One region of the Pseudomonas sp. 910_21 genome, then DNA from elsewhere that is predicted to be linked to it. Evidence: riboswitches for the same ligand, from Rfam matches in the RefSeq annotation. Region 1 holds a riboswitch; each other region holds the start of a gene.
The links. A riboswitch is a leader RNA that binds a small molecule or an ion and turns the genes downstream of it on or off. The one in region 1 is predicted to bind cobalamin.
Positions count from the first base shown of each region.

Region 1 (2,255 bases):
CCAGGGTCGGCGCCAGGCAGAAGGTCGCATAACCCGCCAGGCCCCAGAGCAGGCCCTGGGAGGTGCGGCTGGGCGCCCGCAGGGTGTAGAGCCCGGCCAGCATCAGGGCGAAGCCGACGGCCACCACCAGATTGCCGCCCGTGGTGGACAGCACTCGCTGCCAGCCATCTTCCGGTTCCCAGGCTTCGGCGTCGTGGCTGTGGCCGGCCATGGCGCCTTCGGCGTGTTCATGGACTTCTGCGGCCGGGGCCTTTTCATAGGTTTCCGCCTGCAGAATCAGCGGGGCCACCCAGAAGCTTTGCAGCAGGGTCAGCAGCAAGGCCGCCAGCAACCCGGTGAACCCTGCGGTTTGCGCAATACGCTTGATCATGTCGGCAGGTCTCAGTGGCAAGGGAAAGCAGCGCTGTGACGGGTGTCGTGGGCGGCGTTGTGCACCGCTTCGATATGGGAGAAGCCGGCGAAGTACACCAGGCAGGCGCCCAGCAGCGAAGCGCCGATGGCGGCCACCAGGCGCTGGCTCAGGGTGGAGGTGCTGCTGGTGGAATGGCTGGTGCTGCTGATGATCGACATGGCGCTTCCCTCTGGAGTGTCAGCGGGGAGAGTGGCGCAGGAAAACCCCGCGTGACCGGCACGCAGGGTTTGCAACAGCGCCCGCCCACCGCGGGTTTGTTATGTGTGTGTTGCGGGCCGGTCTCCGGGCTGGCGAGGGGCAGGGGCCGAGTCATGTCGGACCGTGCCGGCAAGTGTCGCCTTCCCATGCCTTGGCACAGTGGATCTGACACTTCGCTCGCTTACCGTTGCGGGGGCAGCACCGGACTGGTCACGGCTTTTGTAGTAAAGCACGTGATTCACCGGTTTCCCGTTTCACCCTGTGAAGGGCACCCGTAACAAGGCGCGTAGGAAATCATGGCCGGGGTAACGTCGTCAATTGCGGACGCCGGCGCATTGCCGATTGACCGTCCCCCGCGCTCTGCGTAGCCTTGCGCCTTCGAGGTTCTTCGACCAGCGGTCGAAGCTAAGAAGGGAACGCGGTCGATGCCGCGGCTGCCCCCGCAACTGTGAAGGGTTTCATTTCTGCAAGGCCACTGCATTCGCGTCCGGAACGCCTGCGGGAAGGCGTAGAAACCGCCAGTCCAATGACTGGCAAGCCCTCAGCCAGGAGACCTGCCTCGATCCCAGATTCTCACTACAACCGGGCGGGGTGATCCGGTGGCGAAATCTCCGCGCGCTCCTGCGCTGCGGCTCTCGTCCCGTTTGCCCGCCACCTTTGCCAAGGGGCATCCGATGAAAACACTGGCCAAACTTCCCGTCACCATCGTCACCGGCTTCCTTGGCTCGGGTAAGACCACCTTGCTGCGGCACATGCTGGACAACGCCCAGGGCCGGCGCATCGCGGTCATCGTCAACGAGTTCGGCGAGCTGGGCATCGATGGCGAGATCCTCAAGCAATGCTCCATCGGCTGCACCGAGGAAGAGGCCAGTGGCCGGGTCTATGAGCTGGCCAACGGCTGCCTGTGCTGCACCGTGCAGGAAGAGTTCTTCCCGGTGATGCGCGAACTGGTGGCGCGCCGCGGCGATCTGGATCACATCCTCATCGAAACCTCCGGCCTGGCCTTGCCCAAGCCCCTGGTCCAGGCCTTCCAGTGGCCGGAAATCCGCAGCGCCTGCACCGTCGATGCAGTGATCACCGTGGTCGACAGCCCGGCCGTGGCCGCTGGCACCTTCGCCGCGTTTCCCGATCAGGTGGACGCCCAGCGCAAGCTCGACCCCAACCTGGACCACGAATCGCCCCTGCATGAGCTGTTCGCCGACCAGCTGTCCAGCGCCGATCTGGTGATCCTCAACAAGACCGACCTGATCAACCCCGAAGACCTGGCCAAGGTGCGCCTGGAAGTGGCCGAAGAGCTGCCGCCAGCAGTCAAAGTCATCGAAGCCAGCAGCGGCCGCCTGCCGCTGGACGTGCTGCTGGGCCTGGGCGCCGGCTCCGAGGAGCACATCGACGGCCGCCACAGCCACCACGATCACCACCACGACGGTGACGACGACCACGACGATCACGATCACGACGCCTTCGATTCCATCTCCATCGAACTGCCCCAGGCCGACGAAAGCCTGCTGCTGGACGCCCTGACCCAACTGGTGGTCAAGCACGGCATCCTGCGGGTCAAGGGTTTTGCCGCGATCCCCAACAAGCCGATGCGTCTGCTGATCCAGGGCGTGGGCACGCGCTTCGACAAGCACTTCGACCGCAAGTG
Region 1 is NZ_VXCY01000005.1:155,948-158,202, reverse strand. Features, by position in the region: gene FW796_RS17415 (CbtA family protein) at 1-370, opposite strand, end outside; gene FW796_RS17410 (CbtB domain-containing protein) at 382-570, opposite strand; cobalamin riboswitch at 669-901, opposite strand; cobalamin riboswitch at 975-1,186, shown strand; gene cobW (cobalamin biosynthesis protein CobW) at 1,285-2,255, shown strand, end outside.

Region 2 (2,255 bases), on a different contig from region 1:
TCGGCGAAGGCGGCAACCTGGGTGCCGGCTGCGGCCGTGGGTTTTGCGCCTTGGGGCCAGCCGATGGCAGGGGCAATATTGACCGTGGGGATCAGCGTGGGATTGGGTTCCGGCAGCTTGGGGTTCGGTCCGGTGCCGTCTGAGACTTGCAGGCTGGAGGTTTCGCCGCAGGCGGTGAGGCCGGCGGCGATAACGATAAGCAAGGTGTGTTGAAGCTTGAGCATGCTGATTTCCCTATGAGTGCACGAACGTCGTAGTCATAGAGGAGCATAGCCAGTCGATGGTTCCGCCTGATCAGCGGGCCTCCTTGAACAGTACGGCAATCCCCGGATGGTAGTGGCCGCTTTCGTTATGCAGCTTGCGGTAGGCGTAGGGGAAGTACCAGGCTACGGCGCAGCAGTGCTCCTTTTGCAACTCGTCCAGCATGTCCTGAAGTTCTTCGGGAGAGGCGCTGTGCTGGGCTTTTTGCGGGGCTACAAACAGGCAGCCGAGCCTCAGGTCGCTGGGATAGCTGATCTTTTTGGCGTCACTGGCAATGTCCAGCAATGGCTGGGTCAGGTGCAGGCTGTTGACCCGTGGCCAGCGCTGAGTGGTCTGGATATAAGCGCGTTCGTCCTTGGTGGCCAGATACAGGTCGGTACGAGCGTTGCGAGCACCTTCCTCCTGCTGCTTCTTGCTGGGGCTGTGTTCCAGGCTGATCATCTCCGCCATCCAGGCGGCCGCGGAGAGTAATCCCAGGTTGGCCTTTTCATCGAACCAGTACGGGGTTTCGTTATCGCCGCGGACTGCGTTGTAGCGGTCAATGCAATCGAACCAGCGTTCCAGCATCGGGCGCAGGAATTCCAGCTTTGGATTGCTGATGATCATGCCTTGCATCGAACTCACCCCTTATTGTTGTGTGGCAGGACCTGGGTCCCGGAATGTGGCTATTTGATATCACCGCTCTGAGTGTGGCACAAGATTGGCGCCAGTTTGTTGATGCAGTGCAGTTTTGTGCGATGTGCGACGGCCGGCTTTAATTGACGCTCCACCCCCAACCCTCTAACCTTCGCGACTTGTTTCAGGTGCTCTGTGGCCCGTGGTCGACAGAGTGAAACAGGGAAGCCGGTCAGTGCCTGTTCCAGCGATGGACACGGCAACGATTCCGGCGCTGCCCCCGCAACGGTAGATGAGTCAAGGCTGTGCCAGATGCCACTGTGTCGATGACATGGGAAGGCGCGCAGCCCGGCAGCGATGCCCCTCATGAGCCCGGAGACCGGCCTGATCCATCCAACGGCATCACGGTGGGCGATGCCAGGCTAGCGCCGTCTCTTTCTTTTCCTGCCCGCCGTTCCCCAGCCCCAACGGAGAGCTGCCCCATGAGTGAATCCCCCGATCGTGACGAACGCCATCTGGCGCGCATGTTGCGCAAAAAAGCCGTGATCGATGAGCGCATCGCCAACTCGCCCAACGAATGTGGTTTGTTGCTGGTGCTGACCGGCAATGGCAAGGGCAAGAGCAGTTCGGCCTTCGGCATGCTGGCGCGGTCCATGGGCCACGGTATGCAGTGCGGCGTGGTGCAGTTCATCAAGGGCCGTAACAGCACCGGCGAAGAGTTGTTCTTCCGGCGTTTTCCAGAGCAGGTGCGGTTTCACGTGATGGGTGAGGGTTTCACCTGGGAAACCCAGGATCGCCAGCGCGACATTGCTGCGGCCGAAGCGGCCTGGGCGGTATCCAGGGAGCTGCTGAACGACCCGGAGATTGGCCTGGTAGTACTCGACGAGTTGAACATCGCCCTCAAGCACGGCTACCTGGATCTGGATCAGGTGCTCAGTGACCTGCAGGCCCGTCCCCCCATGCAGCACGTGGTGGTAACCGGCCGCGGCGCCAAGCCGGAGATGATCGAGCTGGCGGATACCGTCACTGAAATGGGCATGATCAAGCATGCGTTCCAGGCCGGTATCAAGGCGCAGAAAGGTGTTGAGCTGTGAGTGTGAATTCATGACCGATGTTCGTCATTGCCCGGCGGTATTGATCGCCGCACCGGCTTCCGGCCAGGGCAAGACCACCGTGACCGCGGCATTGGCCCGTTTGCACCGCAACCAGGGGCGCAAGGTACGGGTATTCAAGTGCGGTCCGGATTTTCTCGATCCAATGATTCTTGAGCGAGCCAGCGGTGCTCCGGTGTACCAGCTGGACATGTGGATGGTCGGGGAGCAAGAAAGCCGCCGCTTGCTTTGGGAGGCTGCGGGCGAAGCGGACCTGATTCTGATCGA
Region 2 is NZ_VXCY01000002.1:736,543-738,797, forward strand. Features, by position in the region: gene FW796_RS08515 (PQQ-dependent sugar dehydrogenase) at 1-224, opposite strand, end outside; gene FW796_RS08520 (hypothetical protein) at 295-876, opposite strand; cobalamin riboswitch at 1,046-1,278, shown strand; gene cobO (cob(I)yrinic acid a,c-diamide adenosyltransferase) at 1,359-1,970, shown strand; gene FW796_RS08530 (cobyrinate a,c-diamide synthase) at 1,981-2,255, shown strand, end outside.
Region 2: linked by a shared signal. The riboswitch ahead of cobO (cob(I)yrinic acid a,c-diamide adenosyltransferase) and the one ahead of cobW (cobalamin biosynthesis protein CobW) in region 1 are both predicted to bind cobalamin.

Region 3 (2,255 bases), on a different contig from region 1:
CCACGGTGGCGCTCTCGCCGCCGCTCATCTTCTCGTGGCGGATGCCCAGGCTCGGATGCCAGTCGGGCAGCGCCGCGAACACCGGCCGCAACTGGGTGTACAGGGCATTGGCCTGGGCCTGGTTATTGTCGATCTTGAGCACATCGTCCTGGCCCTTGAACCACTGGTTGTCGGTGCCGAACACCAGCACATGGCCGCCGTCCAGCTCGGCCTTGCCTTCGGCCTGAACGCCCCAGTCGGTGAAGCCCCAGTAGTCGTTACGGTTCCTGGTCACCAGGCTGCCGTCTTTGAGGCTGTCGATCTTGGTGTAGCGCGTGTCCCAGTCGTTGACATGGCCCTTGATGAAGTAGCTGAAGCGCTCGCTCAGGCGCTGCTCGAAGGTCGCGGTGGCGATCTGCTGGATGCGGTCGTTGGTGGTTTTCTTGTTGTTCACCGGGCGGGCGAAATCCAGGTTGGCATCGCTGTACTGGTAGAACAGTTCCAGGCGCGAATCGTCGGCGAAGCCCTGGATCGCCTTGGCGCCGAAGGTGGTCACTTCATAGGCGCGTTTCTTGTCCCGGGTGCTGGCGCTGTAGGCGCTGTTGCGATAGGGCTGGTAGCCATCGGAGACGTTGTGGCTGACATAGGCCAGCAGGCCCAGGTCGCCCAAGCCGTTGCTGAGGATGCGCTCCACCCGGGCATCGCCGCTTTGGCCCATGAAGCTGTCCAGGCCCAGGTTGACCTCGCCGGAGGTGTCGCGGGTCTGGGGGCTGCGGGTGACGATGTTGATCACCCCGGACACCGCCTGGGTACCGAACAGCAGGCTCTGGCCGCCCTTGAGCACCTCGATGCGCTCGATGGCATTGGCCGGCAAGGTGTCCAGGTACAGGCCGCCGTACAGGCGGTTGTTCAGGCGTACGCCGTCCAGCAGGATCAGGGTGTCGTCGTTGCGGCCCCCCAGCAGGGAATAGGTGCCGTAGTCGAAGGGGCCGTTTTTCGGCGCGACGTAGAGGCCGGGCACGTACATCTGCAGGACCCGGGTGATGTCGCTGCTGGGGCCGGCGCGTTCGATCTGCTGGCGATCGATGATCTCCACCTTGCTGCCGTACCTGGCCATCTCGGCCACGGTGGTGGATTCCACCGAAGGCGCGGAAACGAACTGCTGCTCCAGTTGCAAGCCGCTGTCCTCGGCCAGCAGCAGGGGGCTGAACAGGCAGCCCAGCAGGGCGCCCCCCAGGGAGCAGCGCGGTGCACGCCAGTCGCAGGCAGGGGAAGTGTCGAAGGTTGTTGTCATTCTTGGTCTTCTCGAAAGTGTCTTCGGGAAGCACGCAGGAGAAGGTATCGGCCACAGGCACGCGACCATACCGGCCCATGCCCGCCCACCGCAGGATTGCCAAACAGAAGTTCCAGGCCGGTCTCCGGGCTTGCGAGTCTGGCGGCATTCGCCTTCCCATACCTTGGGTACAGTGGCGTGTTGAATGCAGCACTCGCTTACCGTTGCGGGGGCAGCACCGGACTGGCCCTGAAGGGGCGCACCGGTTTCCCGTTTCACCTCGTGCACGGCGGCATGAGGCACCTGAAACTGGGCGGCATATGAACATTCGCCCCGGCGTTCGTCAATCTCGTGGCTACAGGGGCAGGGCGGCGCCAGGCGCGAGGGCGATGCCGGACGGGCCCAGAGGCCGCGCCGGGCAGGCCAACAGTGGCACGGCGCGTACCGAGTCCCCTGGCTGCAGTTGCAGGCGTTTGGCGGTCAGGCGGTCCACCAGCAGGCAGCCGGCTACCAGGCGCCCGGGGGCGGCGGTGATGCGGCAGCTTTCCAGGCGGCGGTTGTGAATCAGCCACACCGGCGCCTGTTCGTCCGGGCTGCCCACCAGCAAGGGCAGGGTCTGGCTTTCACGCACGCTGCGGATCTTCGCCACTTCGGCCTCGATCAGCGGCCCGCCGTCGAAGATATCGATGCAGCCCTGATGGCTGAAGCCTTCGTCGCGCAGGATGTTCACCGCCTGCTCGGTGCTCTGGTGGGCCTGGCCGATGGCCGCCTGGGCCTGTGGGCTGAGCAGGCAGGTGTACAGCGGCTGGCGCGGCATCAGTTCGGCGATGAAGGATTTGCTGCCATGGCTGGACAGGCGATTGGCCTGCTGGAAGTCCATCTTGAAGAAGTGTCGCCCCAGGCTGTCCCAGAACGGTGAGCAGCCCTGGCTGTCGAGCTGGCCACGCAATTCGGCCACCAGCTTGTCGCCGAACAGCGCCGGGTGCTCGGCGACGAACAGCAA
Region 3 is NZ_VXCY01000013.1:76,773-79,027, reverse strand. Features, by position in the region: gene FW796_RS30820 (TonB-dependent receptor plug domain-containing protein) at 1-1,342, opposite strand, end outside; cobalamin riboswitch at 1,372-1,574, opposite strand; gene FW796_RS30815 (arginine N-succinyltransferase) at 1,608-2,255, opposite strand, start outside.
Region 3: linked by a shared signal. The riboswitch ahead of FW796_RS30820 (TonB-dependent receptor plug domain-containing protein) and the one ahead of cobW (cobalamin biosynthesis protein CobW) in region 1 are both predicted to bind cobalamin.